Regions from separate parts of the Massilia niabensis genome, predicted to be linked through region 1. Evidence: predicted binding sites of a transcription regulator. Region 1 holds the regulator's gene; the other holds the start of a gene.
What was found. The regulator NrdR, encoded in region 1, represses ribonucleotide reductase genes. The targets are predictions, from matches to a motif close to CACNANATNTNGTG.
Positions count from the first base shown of each region.

Region 2: ACFPN5_RS15420 (ribonucleoside-diphosphate reductase subunit alpha) is a predicted target of NrdR. The motif match lies at 4,285-4,298, and genes of this name have one in related genera.

Region 1 is NZ_JBHSMU010000004.1:596,433-604,229, reverse strand. Features, by position in the region: gene ybgC (tol-pal system-associated acyl-CoA thioesterase) at 1-72, opposite strand, end outside; gene ACFPN5_RS05380 (SDR family oxidoreductase) at 491-1,237, opposite strand; ZMP/ZTP riboswitch at 1,383-1,497, shown strand; gene glyA (serine hydroxymethyltransferase) at 1,600-2,847, shown strand; gene nrdR (transcriptional regulator NrdR) at 2,950-3,408, shown strand; gene pilV (type IV pilus modification protein PilV) at 3,626-4,168, shown strand; gene ACFPN5_RS05360 (PilW family protein) at 4,165-5,097, shown strand; gene ACFPN5_RS05355 (pilus assembly protein) at 5,105-5,752, shown strand; gene ACFPN5_RS05350 (type IV pilin protein) at 5,775-6,275, shown strand; gene ACFPN5_RS05345 (GspH/FimT family pseudopilin) at 6,272-6,832, shown strand; gene ribD (bifunctional diaminohydroxyphosphoribosylaminopyrimidine deaminase/5-amino-6-(5-phosphoribosylamino)uracil reductase RibD) at 6,805-7,797, shown strand, end outside.
Region 2 is NZ_JBHSMU010000015.1:197,784-205,580, reverse strand. Features, by position in the region: gene ACFPN5_RS15425 (ribonucleotide-diphosphate reductase subunit beta) at 1-1,008, opposite strand, end outside; gene ACFPN5_RS15420 (ribonucleoside-diphosphate reductase subunit alpha) at 1,094-4,036, opposite strand; gene ACFPN5_RS15415 (hypothetical protein) at 4,598-4,768, opposite strand; gene ACFPN5_RS15410 (sigma-54-dependent transcriptional regulator) at 4,771-6,216, opposite strand; gene ACFPN5_RS15405 (sensor histidine kinase) at 6,213-7,797, opposite strand, start outside.

The DNA of each region.
Region 1 (7,797 bases):
GTAAAACACGATACCGCCGGCATCTGTGTCTTCGTAGTAGACCCTTACTGCCCAGGTGAAAACGGAAGGCATGTCACTTTGCCATAAATGATAATTGGAAACATTTTACGCCATTCACGCATATGTTCGCTAGCGAACATCCTGGCGGGCAGGGACCGGGAAGCGCGTGCTTGGCACATCAGGCGCGGCTAGTAGACGAGATGCAACGCTGTCGGGACAATAACTGTAACACTTTCTCACAATTATCAAAGGCAGGGCGCACGGTGCGATGCTGAGCGAAATGGGCCTGCGGCAAATGAGCTTGATCCGTAGGGTGGGCGGGTCCCCCGCTCACGCGTTCAACAAGACCCGAGCGCTGCCGGGTTGCCAACAGCACCCAACGATCATCGGCGAGATTATTTGCGCCTGGATGCAGGCTCGGTTTGAACGCGTGAGCGGCGAAGCCGCCCACCCTACGGGTATCCTTGAATACGTCGCGTGTGAATCCCGCTTAACCGCGCTTGATATTGAACGGCCCGAACCCCTGGCAAGTCGGCATCAGTTCGATACTGTTCACATTCACATGCGGCGGCAGCGTCGCGATCCAGTAGGCGGTCTCCGCGATGTCCTTCGCCGTCAGGGGCGTCGTTCCCTCGTACACCTTGGCCGCGGCATCGTCATTGCCCTTGAAGCGCACGTTCGAGAATTCGGTGCCGCCGCACAGCCCTGGCGCCAGGTTGGTGGCGCGCACGCCGGTGCCGACCAGGTCGGCGCGCAGGTTGAGCGTGAACTGTTCCACGAAAGCCTTGGTGGCGCCGTACACGTTGCCGCCAGGGTAGGGGTAATGGCCGGCCACCGAACCGAGGTTGATGACCAGTCCGCTGCCGCGCTCGACCATGGACGGCAGCAGTGCGCGCGTCATCGTCACCAGGCCCTGGCAATTGGTCGCGATCATGGTTTCCCAGTCGTCGAGCGGCGCTTCGTGTGCCGGGGCGGTGCCCAGTGCCAGGCCCGCGTTGTTGATGAGGACGTCGATCTGGCGCCAGGATTGCGGCAGCAGGGCCAGCGCTTCCTCGATCGACGCCTTGTTCGTCACGTCCATTTCAACCGGCAGCGCCGATTCGCCCAGTTCCTGCGCGAGCGCGTCGAGGCGTTCCTTGCGGCGCGCGGCCATGACGACCTGGTGGCCGTTGCGAACGAAAGTGCGCGCCATTTCGGCGCCGAAACCGGCGGATGCGCCGGTAATGAAAACGATCATGATGGAATCCTCGATTGGCGGTAGCCCGCAGATTGTAGCCGAAATGGCCATCTTGCTCGACCAGCCAGCTTGGAGGCCCAGCTTGCCAGCCTGACACGCTTTCCTTGCTCTAAGCAGGCAGTTCACATACAATCGCGAGTCCATTTATGTCTCACGTAACTGGCGAAACCGTATGGCAAGCGATACAGCAAGCGATACGCAAAGGTGGATATCCACCGGGGAACGTGAGATTTCATCCGCCGTTCGCCTGGGCAGCCGACAATGGTTCGCGTGCATTTTTGCGTCGCGGCTGGCTGCTTCCTGGCCTTCTTGCCGATCCAACACTGCCGTTGTCCGGTTCTCTTACCGATTGGAGTTTGTTCATGTTTGCAAAAGATCACACGCTGGCCAATGTCGACCCGGAACTGTGGGGCGCGATTCAACAAGAAAACACCCGTCAGCAGGATCACATCGAGCTGATCGCATCGGAAAACTACACCTCGCCGGCCGTCATGCAGGCGCAGGGTTCGCAGCTGACGAATAAATACGCCGAAGGCTATCCGGGCAAGCGCTACTACGGTGGCTGCGAGTTCGTCGACGTCGCCGAGCAACTGGCGATCGACCGCGTCAAGCAACTGTTCGGCGCGGAAGCGGCCAACGTGCAGCCCAACTCCGGTTCGCAGGCGAACCAGGGCGTGTTCTTCGCGATGCTCAAACCTGGCGACACCATCATGGGCATGTCGCTGGCCGAAGGCGGCCACCTGACCCACGGCATGGCGCTGAACATGTCCGGCAAATGGTTCAACGTCGTGTCCTACGGCCTGACCCCTGAAGAAGACATCGATTACGAGCAAATGGAACGCCTGGCGCGCGAGCACAAGCCGAAGATGATCATCGCGGGCGCCTCGGCGTTCTCGCTGCGCATCGACTTCGAGCGCTTCGCCCGTGTGGCCAAGGAAATCGGCGCCTACTTCATGGTCGACATGGCGCACTACGCCGGCCTGATCGCCGCCGGCGAGTACCCGAACCCGGTGCCGTTCGCCGACTTCGTCACGTCCACCACGCACAAGTCGCTGCGCGGCCCGCGCGGCGGCATTATCCTGATGAAGGCCGAGTTCGAAAAGCAGATCAATTCCGCGATCTTCCCTGGTATCCAGGGCGGCCCGCTGATGCACGTTATCGCCGGCAAGGCCGTGGCCTTCAAGGAAGCGCTCACGCCCGAGTTCAAGACCTACCAGCAGCAAGTGGTGAAGAACGCCAAGGCGCTGGCCGAAGCCCTGACGGCGCGCGGCCTGCGCATTGTCTCGGGCCGTACCGAGTCGCACGTGATGCTGGTCGACCTGCGTTCGAAAGGCCTGACCGGCAAGGAAGCCGAAGCGATCCTGGGCCAGGCGCACATGACCTGCAACAAGAACGGCATCCCGAACGACCCGCAGAAGCCGTTCGTCACCTCGGGTATCCGCCTCGGCAGCCCGGCCTTCACCACCCGCGGCTTCAAGGAAGAAGACGCAACCCGTGTCGGCCACCTGATCGCCGACGTGCTCGACAACCCGCACGACGCCGCGACCATCGAGCGCGTGAAGGCTGAAGTGAAGGTGCTGACCGATAAATATCCGGTCTACGCAGCCTAAGCACTATTCAGTACTGTGTAGAAGGTAAAGCAAGCAAGACCGAAAAGGAACGGCAGCCCGATAAGTCGGGATGCCGTTCCTTTTCTCCTTTATTATTACGCCATGAAATGTCCGTTCTGCCAGCATGAAGACACCCAGGTCCTCGATACGCGCGTATCCGAGGAGGGCGACGCCATCCGGCGCCGGCGTCGCTGCGGCAAATGCGACAAGCGCTTCACCACCTACGAGCGCATCGAGCTGTCGATGCCGATCATCGTCAAGAAGAACGGCAGCCGCACCGAATTTGCCTCCAGCAAGCTGCGCGGCAGCCTGATGCTGGCGCTGCGCAAGCGCCCGGTCTCGGCCGGGGCGATCGACGCCGCCGTGGCCTCGATCGAAGAAAAGCTGCTCACCAGCGGCCGCCGCGAAGTCGACACCGGTTATGTCGGCGAACTTGTCATGCAGGAACTCAAGCGCCTGGACCAGATCGCGTACATCCGCTTCGCTTCGGTCTACAAGGACTTCAAGGACCTGGCGGAGTTTCAGCAGGCCCTGGCCGAAGTCGGTCACCCCCGCAAGTAGAGCGCTTGAGAACACCTCCATAGCTGCGTTGCAGCTCCTCGCCGTACAGTCGTACTGTCTTCGTCGCCGCGCCTCGCTCTGAAGGTGTTCTCAAGCGCTCTACATCATTCCGATTCGGACACCCGCACACGCTTGAGCCAACGCAGGCTCGGCTGAAGGCCCGCTGATAACTTCGCAGCTCGCGCGAATGTACGCGCCTGAACTGTGGAGGTGTCCCGTGCAGCGGTCCCCGGCCGGCGGTTTTACGCTCATCGAAGTGCTGGTTGCCATGTTCGTGCTGGCCGTAGGCGTCATTGGCGCGGCCGCCACCCAGGCTGCCAGCGCGCGCCTGCGCCAGCAGGCCGCGCTCGAATCCGAAGCCGTGGCGCTGGCCTCGTCGTTGGCGGCCCGTATCGGCGTCAACCCGGCACAAATGGCGCTGCCCGATCCCGCCAATCCTTACCTCCAGCTCGATTACGATGCCGCCGGCGGCGCGCCCGCCGACCCGCCTGTGCAGTGTTTTGGGTCGGCCGCATGCGATAGCGCGCAGCTGGCGCAGTTCGACATCCATGAACTCGCGCGCAGCGTGCAGGAAGGCTTCCCGGGCGGGCGCATCACGGTGTGCCGCGATGCGCCCGCTCTGAACGCGGCGCTCGACTGGCCCTGTACGGGCGGCAGCGACGCGCCGCTGGTCGTCAAGATCGGCTGGCGGCGTCACACCACCGCCGCTCCGGCGCCGCACGAGGCGACGCCCTTCGTTGTCATGGTGGTGTCGGGATGACGCTACGCCGATGCTTGCGCGGGCGCGGCCTGAGCCTGGTCGAGCTGCTTGTCGCGCTCGCGCTCAGCCTGGGCGTGCTGCTGGCGGCGTCGGTGCTGTTCTCCGGCGCCAACCATGCCTATGGCGCGCATGCGGATGCGGTCGATGTCGACGACAGCGGGCGCTTTGCGCTCGCGCTCCTTGGCCGTGCGGTGCGCCAGGGCGCCTTCGTCAACTGGGAAGGCCCTGGCGCGGCGGCGATGGACCCGGCAGCGCCGGCGCCGCTCGCGGGGTTTGACAACCGCACGCTGCCCGAGACGGGCGTCGCCATCGCGGGAGCCTTGCCCGGCGCGGTGCATGGCAGCGACGTGCTGGCCGTGCGCTATCCCGGCGCCGGCGCGGCGCCCCATGGCGATGGCAGCGTGCTCAACTGTGCCGGCTTCGCCGTGCACGCGGCCGAGGAAGGCTGGAGCATCTTCTACGTCGCGCGCAACGCCGGCGGCGAGGCGGAACTGCGCTGCAAATACCGCGGCACGAGCAGCTGGAGCGCCGACGCCCTCGTCAAGGGTGTCGACAGCTTCCAGGTCCTGTACGGGATCGATACCGACACGCCGCGTGACGGCATCCCGAACCGCTACGTTAACGCCAGCACTATTTTGGCGCTCGATGCCGGCCTCGGGCTGGCATCCGCCGCCGAACTCAACAGGCACACCTGGTGGAAGCGCGTGGCGAGCGTCAGGGTGGCGCTCCTTCTGCACGGCGAACGGCCGTCTCCCGCCGCCGTGCAGCCGGGTAGCTACGCCTTGTTCGGGCCCGGATACGGCACCGGGCCCGAACCTTACCCCGATCCCGGGACCTGGCTGTCCACAGCCGCCCTGGACGGCGGCGCACGCGCGCCATCGCGCCGCCTGTTTTCGGCCGTGTTCGCGGTCGGCGCGCCGCTCGAGTAGGCCTTGCATGCGCCTGCCTTTTTCTCCCCGCCAGCAGGGCGCGGCCCTGGTGACCGTGCTGTTCCTGATGCTTGCCGTCCTGATGATGTCGGTGTCGAGCCTGCGCGCCGCGCTGATGGCGGCGAAATCGACGCGTGTAGAACGCGACCGCCATGTCGCGCTGGCCGCGGCCGAGGCAGCCTTGCTCGATGCCGAACGCGACATCGACGGCGCCGCCGGTGCGGCCTCGCCGCGCGCGGCGATCTTCGCCGCACTCGACGCGAGCGCCTTCATGGAGCGCTGCTCGGGCGGCGCCGAGCGCACCGGCCTGTGCCGGCTGGCCGCGCCGCCGGGCGCCCCGGCGTGGCAGGCAGCCGACCTGGCCGGCGAGCGCGCCGTCGAGTACGGCCGCTTCAGCGGACGGTCGATGCCGACCGGCGCAGGACTGCTGCCGGCGCGCCTGCCGCGCTACCTGATCGAACTGCTGGCGGTACCAGGACGGGCGCCGGGGCAGGCGCCGCGCTATCGCATCACGGCCATCGGCTTCGGCGCCGATGCCGCCACCGTCGTCGTCCTGCAGGGCTACTACATCCGCGCGTCAGCCACTGCCCCCGGCGGCCGCCTCGGCTGGCGCGAAATCGCCAACTGGCCCGCGCTACACCGGGCCGCTTCCTGATTCCATTCACGAGGAGAAAACGATGAACCGCCGCAATCGTTGCCGCAGTAGTGTCCGCAGTTGCGTGAATTCCGGCTTTACCCTGGTCGAGCTGCTGATCGTGCTGGTCATCCTGTCCGTGCTGGCGGCGCTGGCTTACCCCGGCTATGGCGATTACGTGACGAGGACGCGCCGGATGGAAGGGCAGGTGGCGCTGATGAACGCCATGCAGCAGCAGGAGCATCATCGCGCGCTCCACCACACCTATGTCGCCTTCTCGAGCGCGGCCCCAAGCGCGGGGCTGCCCTGGTGGTCGGGCAACAGCGCGGCCGGCAGCGCCTATGAGCTCGAGGCCCAGGCCTGCCCGGGCGGCGACCTGCGCGACTGCGTGCTGATCAGCGCGCGGCCCGGTACCGCGAACGTCGACGCGCGGTTTGCCGACCCCGAATGCGGCACGCTCACCCTCGCCAGCACGGGAGAGCAGGGTGCCAGCGGCAGTGCAGGCAACAGCGCGGGCAATCGCGCACAACGGTGCTGGCCATGAGGCGCCCGGGGCCGCGCGGCGGCTTCACGCTGCTCGAACTGCTGGCCGTGCTGGCGATCGGCGCGGCCCTGCTCGCCGTTGCCTTGCCGGACCTGCACGCGCTGATCCGCACCCAGCAACTGCGCGGCGCCGCGAGCGACCTGTACGAGGCAATCGGGCTGGCGCGCGCACAGGCCATCGCCCGCAACGAACGCATCAGGCTGGCCCCGCGCGACCCGGCCGGTGCAGACTGGGCGCAGGGCTGGACGGTCTTTGCCGACCGCGACGAGGATGGCGTGGCCGGCCCGGGAGACGACATCATCGCCGTGCACGGGCCGCTGGCGCCCGGCCTGGCCTTCCACTTCGGCTTCACCGGCCCTGCGCCGCCGTATTACATCGCCTACAATGGCGCCGGGCGTTCGTGCAGCGACAGCAACAGTGCGGCAGCGCGCCCGGGTACGCTGTCGCTGTTCCATGGCGGCGCGATCCGCCGTATTAAAATCAACATGCTGGGCCGGGCGCGCATGTGCAACCCGGCGCGCGACGATCAATGCGACGGCGCCCTCGGGCCGTCCTGAAAAGAACGAAGACGATTTTGCAAATCAATACCGACACCGACGGCATGGCGCTGGCCCTGGAGTGGGCCGCGAAAGGCATGTACATCACCGCGCCCAATCCGCGCGTCGGCTGCGTCATCGTGCGCGATGGCGAAGTGATCGGCGCCGGCCACACCCAGCCCGCCGGCCAGGCCCACGCCGAAATCCAGGCGCTGCGCGATGCCGCCGCGCGCGGAAACGACGTGCGCGGGGCGACTGCCTACGTCACGCTCGAGCCCTGCAGCCACTACGGCCGCACGCCGCCGTGCTCGAACGCCCTGGTCGAAGCGGGGTTGAAACGGGTGGTGGCGGCGATGGGCGACCCGAACCCGCTGGTCGCGGGACGCGGCATGGCCCAGTTGCAGGCCGCCGGGATCGAGACCGTATCCGGCGTGCTGGCCGACGCGGCCCACGAACTGAACATCGGCTTCTTTTCGCGCATGCGGCGGGGCCGTCCATGGGTGCGCCTGAAATCCGCGGCCAGCCTGGACGGCTTTACGGCCCTGGAGAACGGCGAAAGCCAGTGGATCACGGGGCCGGAGGCACGCGCGGACGGCCATGCCTGGCGCGCACGCGCCTGCGTTATCCTGACCGGTATCGGCACGGTGAAAGCGGACGACCCGCAGCTGACGGTGCGCGGGGTGGCAACTCCGCGCCAGCCGCGCCGCGTGATCGTCGACAGCCGGCTCGAGATCGACCCTGGCGCGCGCATCCTGCAGGGCGAACCGTGCTGGATCGTGGCGGCGGCACCCAGCCCCGGCAAGGAAGCGGCCCTGCGCGCGGCCGGCCACGAGGTGATCCTGCTGCCCGGTGTTGGCAACAGCGCTGGCGGAAAGGTCGACCTGGCCGCGCTGATGCTGGAACTGGGCCGGCGCGAGATCAACGAGGTACACGTCGAGGCCGGGTCGAAACTGAACGCTTCGCTGGTGCGCGAAGGCTGCGTCGAC
Region 2 (7,797 bases), on a different contig from region 1:
GTTCTCTTCGTTCGGGAACAGCGGATCGAGGCCGATCTGCACGGCGCGGCGGTTCGCGATGAAGCGCAGGTAGCCCTTGAACATCGGGGCGTTCAAACCCAGCACGCCGCGCGGCATGGTGTCTTCGGCGTAGCGGTATTCCAGTTCCACGGCTTCCAGGAACAGGGTCTTGATCTCGTCGCGGAAGGCCGGCGTCCACAGCAGCGGGTTTTCCATCTTAATCGTGTTGATCAGGTCGATGCCGAAGTTCACGTGCATCGACTCGTCGCGCAGAATGTACTGGTACTGCTCGGCGGCGCCCATCATCTTGTTCTGGCGGCCCAGCGCCAGGATCTGGGTGAAGCCGACGTAGAAGAACAGGCCTTCCATCAGGCAGGCGAAGACGATGATCGATTTGAGCAGCTTCTGGTCGTTTTCCAGCGTGCCGGTCTCGAATTTCGGGTCGGTCAGGGTCTCGATGAACGGGATCAGGAACTGGTCCTTGTCATGGATCGAGGCCACTTCGTTATACGCGTTGAAGATTTCCTGCTCGTCCAGGCCGAGCGACTCGACGATGTACTGGTAGGCGTGGGTGTGGATCGCTTCCTCGAACGCCTGGCGCAGCAGATACTGGCGGCATTCTGGCGCCGTGATGTGGCGGTAAGTGCCCAGCACGATGTTGTTGGCGGCCAGCGAATCGGCCGTCACGAAGAACCCGAGGTTGCGCTTGACCAGGCGGCGCTCGTCTTCCGACAGGCCGTTCGGGCTCTTCCACAGCTCGATGTCGCGCTGCATGTTCACTTCCTGCGGCATCCAGTGGTTCGCGCAGCCGGCCAGGTACTTGTCCCAGGCCCACTTGTACTTGAACGGCACCAGCTGGTTGACGTCGGTCTTGCCGTTGATGATGCGCTTGTCGTCGGCGTTCACGCGCTTGGCGACCAGGGCGGCGTCGACGGCTGCGGGTTCGCCTGCGCCTTGCGGTGGACGCGCAACTGGCGCGCTCGTTGGTTCATCGTCCCATGACAGCATGATAGTTCCTTCTTTTCTATTCTAGACGGCAGCGCCCGGCGCGAAGGCCGGGCGTGCATTTCAATTTTTAATACTTACTGCCAGCTTATTGGCAAGCTTCGCATTCATCGAAACCGGCGTCGCCAGGACGCAGGTAGCAGGCGGCGCCCTCTTCGATTTCCGCCGTGGCGGCCGAAGTAGAAGTAACAGCGGTAGCCGCAGGTGCAGCAGCAGCCGCTGCCGGAGCGGCATGACCCACCATGCCACCCGAGACCGACACCGCATTCAGCGCGCCGGTACGGCTGGTCGACTTCTCCATGTGCGTCGCCGCGATGGTGCGCAGGTAGTAGGTCGTCTTCAGGCCGCGCAGCCAGGCCAGCTTGTAGGTTTCGTCCAGCTTCTTGCCCGAGGCGCCGGCCATGTAGATGTTCAGCGACTGCGCCTGGTCGATCCACTTCTGGCGGCGCGATGCCTGCTCGACCAGCCACTTCGGCTCGACTTCAAACGCGGTGGCGTAGATGTCGCGCAGGTCTTGCGGCACGCGGTCGATCTTCGACAGCGAACCGTCGAAGTACTTCAGGTCGGCGATCATGACTTCGTCCCACAGGTCGCGTGCCTTCAGGTCGCGCACCAGGTACGAATTGATCTCGGTGAACTCGCCCGACAGGTTCGACTTCACGTACAGGTTCTGGAAGGTCGGCTCGATGCAGGCCGACACGCCGATGATGTTCGAGATCGTCGCGGTCGGTGCGATCGCCACGCAGTTCGAGTTACGCATGCCGAACTGCTTGATGCGGTTGCGCACCAGGCTCCAGTCCATCGATTCGCTCGTGTCCTGCTCGAGGTAGCCGCCGCGCTCGTCCGCCAGCAGCTTGATCGAGTCCTGCGGCAGGATGCCGCGGTCCCACAGCGAACCCTCGTACGACTCGTAGCGGCCGCGCTCTTCGGCCAGCTCGGTCGAAGCTAGGTAAGCAAAATAGCAGACGGCTTCCATCGAACGGTCGGCGAATTCCACCGCTTTGTCCGAGGCAAACGGCACACGCATCATGTGCAGGCAGTCCTGGTGGCCCATGATGCCCATGCCGACCGGGCGGTGGCGCAGGTTCGAATTGCGCGCCTTCTCGACCGCGTAGTAGTTGATGTCGATGACATTGTCGAGCATGCGCATCGCGGTGCGGATCGTCTTTTGCAGTTTTACATGATCCAGGCCATCGCCCTTCATGTGCTGCGGCAGGTTGATCGAGCCCAGGTTGCAGACCGCGATTTCGTCGGCGCTGGTGTTCAGGGTGATCTCGGTGCACAGGTTCGACGAGTGCACGACGCCGATGTGCTGCTGCGGCGAGCGGATGTTGCACGGGTCCTTGAACGTGATCCATGGGTGGCCGGTCTCGAACAGCATCGACAGCATCTTGCGCCACAGGTCGAGCGCTTCGATCTTCTTGAAGACCATCATTTCGCCGCGCTCGGCTTTCGCTTCGTACGCCAGGTAGGCGGTCTCGAAGGCCTTGCCGACCAGGTCGTGCAGGTCCGGGGTTTCGCTCGGGGTGAACAGGGTCCAGTAGCCCTTTTCCATCACGCGCTTCATGAACAGGTCGGGAATCCAGTTCGCCGTGTTCATGTCGTGGGTGCGGCGGCGGTCGTCGCCGGTATTCTTGCGCAGGTCGAGGAATTCCTCGATGTCCATGTGCCAGGTTTCCAGGTAGGCGCAGACCGCGCCCTTGCGCTTGCCGCCCTGGTTCACGGCCACGGCCGTGTCGTTGACCACTTTCAGGAACGGCACCACGCCTTGCGACTTGCCGTTGGTGCCCTTGATGCGCGAGCCGAGCGCGCGCACCGGGGTCCAGTCGTTACCGAGGCCGCCGGCGAATTTCGACAGCAGCGCGTTTTCCTTGATGGCGTCGTAGATGCCTTCCAGGTCGTCGCCGACGGTGGTCAGGTAGCACGACGAGAGCTGCGAGCGGCGCGTGCCCGAGTTGAACAGGGTCGGGGTCGAGCTCATGAAGTCAAACGACGACAGCAGGTTGTAGAACTCGACGGCGCGCTCTTCGCGGTCCGCTTCGCGCAGGGCCAGGCCCATCGCGACGCGCATGTAGAAGGCTTGCGGCATCTCGATGCGGGTGTCACGCACGTGCAGGAAGTAGCGGTCGTACAGGGTCTGCAGGCCGATGTAGCCGAACTGCAGGTCGCGGTCGGCGACCAGGGCTTTCGCCAGGCGCTCGAGGTCGTACTTGCCCAGTTCGGCGTCGAGCAGTTCGTTCTCGATGCCCTTGGCGATGTATTGCGGGAAGTAAGTCACGTACTCGGCCGCGGCTTTCGCTTGCGGGACTTCCTTGCCGAAGACTTCCTTGCGGATCGTGTGCAACAGGATTCGTGCGGTCACCTGGCTGTAGGCCGGGTCCTTTTCCATCAGCGCGCGCGCAGCCAGGATGGCGGACTTGTGCAGCTCTTCGACCGGCACGCCGTCGTACAGGTTTTTCAGGGTCTCGGCGACGATCGCATCGGCGTCGACGTGCTTTTCCAGGCCGACGCAGGCGGCGTTCACCAGGCCGTGCACGGCATCCATGTCCAGCGGACGGCGCTCGCCGCCGTCGATCACGTGGATCTGCGGCGCGGCGATCTGCGATCCACCCGCAGCTTCTTTTGCTGCGCGGCGCTCTTCCATCTGCTTGGCGCGGTACAGCACGTAGGCGCGCGCGACATCGTGCTCGCCCGAGCGCATCAAGGACAATTCGACCTGATCCTGCACATCTTCGATGTGGAAGGTGCCGCCGTTCGGCTGGCGGCGCATCAGGGCAGCGACCACGTTGTTGGTCAGCTCTTCCACCAGCTCGCGGATGCGGGCCGAAGCCGCGCCCTGGCCGCCGGCCACGGCCAGGAAGGCCTTGGTCATCGCGACCGAGATCTTGTTCGGCTCGAACGGCACGACGGCGCCGTTACGGCGCAGGATGCGGTAGTCGGCGCGGGCGGCCAGTTCGGCGGCGCTGTTGCCGCTGGCTGGCGTGCCTGGTGCCGCGTGCGGGTGGATGGAAATGTCTTGTGAAGTCTGCATGGGGCCTCCAGGAAGGGCAGTCAGGCTGCCCCTATGGTTGTCGGTCGATCGCCCGCAAGGGCGGGCAGCCAATATGTATTAAAAATTCGAAACAAAAAACTGCAAAGCAAAACGCATCCCGGCCAGCCGGATTCACCAGGCTGGACGACGTTCTCGCGGATGGATTAACTTGCTTGAAACAAATATGAAGCTGTTGAGCTATTGCTGTCTGTGTCACACGCCAGATCTTGAATACTTGAGTCTGGTACCACTAGATCTAGTGCCTTGGTTTGACAATGGACTAATTGTAGTACCGGGGCGGCGCAAGTCGCAAGCGATTAAATTTCCGAAATCAGGGGTTTTTTACACGCGCAGCTCTTGACATTGGATGGTTTGACATCGAATGCGACGTCGCAGGTAAGTGAGCACTAACCTGCTGCTTAAAGCTTGTTCAGCACACGCCGGCATTGCCCAATCGCAGTGCAGAGTGCACTATTTTGCACTGGCAAAAAGGCAACGCTTTTTGACAAGTTCAGGGTTGAGATGACGCAAAGCCGGGTGCCAGGTCACCACGCATCGACTTCACCCCGGCCGGCTGCCTGTCGGCGCCACGGGCGCCACGCAGGCATTCGCCCTGCTGTCCCATTGCCCGCCGGCCTTGCGGCAGGCATTGGCATCGCGTTCACTCTTCATCCACATCAGGGCGGCGACAATCGCAATCGCGAGGGCCATATACCGTAAGCGTTTTGGCATGGTTAATTCTCCGGAGCCTGGATATCGAGTTTCTGCATCTGGTAACGCAGCTGGCGCACGCTGATGCCCAGCAGGCTGGCGGTCTTCGTGCGGTTGAACTGGGTCTGCTGCAAGGCGCGGCCGATGATGTCGCGCTCAACCTGTTCGAGGTAGGCCGGCAGGTTGCTCGGCAAGGATTCAGGGCCCAGCGCTGCCGCTTCGACGGCAACCGGTGCCGCCGGAGACGGCGGCGGCACGGCCGATGTGGGCGCGATGGCCACCACCGGAGACGGCGCTGCCTCGGGCCGCGCCATCTCCGCGAGCCGCGCCGCTTTTAAGGACAAATCCTCGACCTCGATCATGCCGCCATCGGCAAAGGCCAGCGCCCGTTCCAGCACGTTCTCCAGTTCGCGCACGTTGCCGGGGAAGGAATACGCGCGCAAGGCCTCCAGCACCCCCGGCCCGAGCGCGGCGCCGCCGGGCCCGGCCAGGCGCGCCAGGATCGCGTTCGCCAGCACCGGCAGGTCATCTAACCGTTCGCGCAGCGGCGGCAGCGTCAGCTCGATCACGTTCAGGCGGTAGAACAAATCCTGGCGGAAGACGCCGGTCTCGACGCATTTCGCCAAATCCTTGTGCGTGGCGCTGATGATGCGCACGTCCACCGGTTCCTCCAGGGTGGCGCCGATCTTGCGCACGCGCCGCTCCTGGATCGCGCGCAGCAGTTTTACTTGCATCGCCAGCGGCAGGTCGGCCACTTCGTCGAGCATCAGGGTGCCGCCGTTGGCTGCCTGGAAGAAGCCTTCTCGCTCTTCCCCGGCGCCGGTGAAGGCGCCCTTGCGGTGGCCGAAGAATTCGGACTCCATCAGGTTTTCCGGGATCGCGCCGCAGTTGACGGCGACAAATGGCCGGGCCGCGCGCGAACTCTGGGCGTGGATTTCGCGCGCCGCCAGTTCCTTGCCGGCGCCGGATTCGCCGTTGATCGCAATTGGCGCCATCGAGCGCGCCAGGCGCGCGATCTGGGCGCGCAGCGACTGCATGGCTTGCGAATTGCCGATCAGGCGCGAGCCGGTGCCGCCCTCGCCCTGCGCGGCGCCGGCAGGCGTTTCGGAGAGCTTCAAGGCCGAGCGCACCATCACGCGCAGCTCGTCCAGCACGACCGGCTTGGACACGTAGTCGAAGGCGCCCGCCTTCAGTGCCACCACGGCGTTCTCGGCACTGCCGAAGGCGGTAATCACGGCGATCGGCGTTTTCGAGCTGCCCGAGACTTCGCGCACCAGCTCCAGCCCCAGCCCGTCGGGCAGGCGCATGTCGGTCAGCACCAGCGCATAGGCGTGATCGGCAACCAGCCGGCGCGCTTCGCGCAGGGTGGCGGCGCAGTCGACATCGAGTCCCATCTTGACGAGGGTGATCTCGAGCAGGTCGCGCAGGTCGGGTTCGTCGTCGACAACAAGGATGCGGGGAGAACTCATGACTGCCTTTCAAGAACCGGGCGCGCCGCGCCGGGCGCGGGCGGCTGGGCGAAGGTGATGACAAACCGCCCGCTCGCCCCGGCATCGGCGCCTGGGCGCAGGTCGAAGCGCGACTCGTAATCGAGCTTCGCGCCATTGTTCAGGCACAGCTCGCGCGCCAGGTACAGGCCCAGCCCCGTGCCCTTGCTCGAGGTCGTGTAGAAGGGCTCGAACAGGTGGGCGCGCACTTCGGGCGTGATGCCGGGGCCGTCGTCCTGCACGTGCAGTTCCAGCGTACCAAAGGCGTCGAGCTCGGGCCAGATGCGGATGCTGCCGGGTGCGCGGCTGGCGTAGCGGATGGCATTGCCGAGCAGGTTGACGAGCACTTCCCGCAGGTGCAGCGCGTCGAAGCGCACCTCGATGGCGCCGGCCCCTCCGAGCCACACTATATCATCGGCCAAACCCTGGGTTTCGCAGAATTCCGCCTTCAGCTCGGCCAAAAATTGCGCCAGCAGCAGCGGCTCCGCATACGGCTGCGCCTTGCGCGACAGCTGCAGGATGTCCTCGACCATCCGGTTCACGCGCGCCACGTTGTCGCCGATGATCTTGAGCAGGCGCACCTCGGCCTTGCCGTGCAGGTCCTCGGCCAGCAGCGCCGTGGCGTGGCCGATCGCCGACAGCGGATTCCTCACCTCGTGCGCGATGCTCGCGGTCAGGCGCCCCATCGACGCCAGTTTCAGTTGCTGCGCCTGGTTTTCGATGGCGCTCACGTCCTGCAGGAAAACGACATGGCGGCCAGGGGCGCCGGGGCCGGCTCCGGCAACCTGTGCAAAGCGCAGTTTCAGGTGCGCCGGCTGGTCGCGCCGCGCGCGCAGGCCACCCTCGCCAGCTGTCGCTTCCTGGAACGGCTTCAGGATCACCCAGGCCGCATCCGGCCCGGCCTCGCCCGGCACCGGCTGAATTGCTGCCAACTGCGCGGACAGCGCGGACGGGATCGCTCCCGTGCCGAGCCAGGCGGCAAACGCCTGCGCCACCGGCTCCAGGCCCGGCTCGTCCATGCGCAGCAGCGCCGCACCCTCGAACCCCAGCATGCGCCGCGCCGCCGGGTTGGCGGTATGGATCGCGCCGTCGGCCCCGACCACCAGCACGCCGTCGCCGACGTCCGCGATGACGATCTCGTTGATCGCCTGCTGCACCTGCAGGTCGGCGCCGCGCTGGGCGGCTAGTTCTTCCTGGCCGATCAGGCGCGCCGCCAGCCGGTTAACCAGCCAGACCACGGCGAAAAAGGCGATGCCGTACATCCCGCCGCGCATCAGGGCCGGCTCGCCGTGCGTGACGGTCTGCCACAGCGCCTCGAGCAGGATGAAGATGGTGGCGAGCGCTGCCGAGAACAGCGCCAGCACCAGCGGCGCGAGGATCGCGGCGCCGGCGAGCGGGAACAGGTAGAGGATGCCCAGGCCGCTGCGCACGCCGCCGGCGGCGAGATACAGCAGCGAGATGACCGCCAGGTCGACTGCGACCTGGGCCCCCAGCTGGGCCAGGAAGCGCCTGCGCCACAGGGTCGTCAGCGCGCCGAAGCAGAGGGCCGCGCCGAGGTAGAAG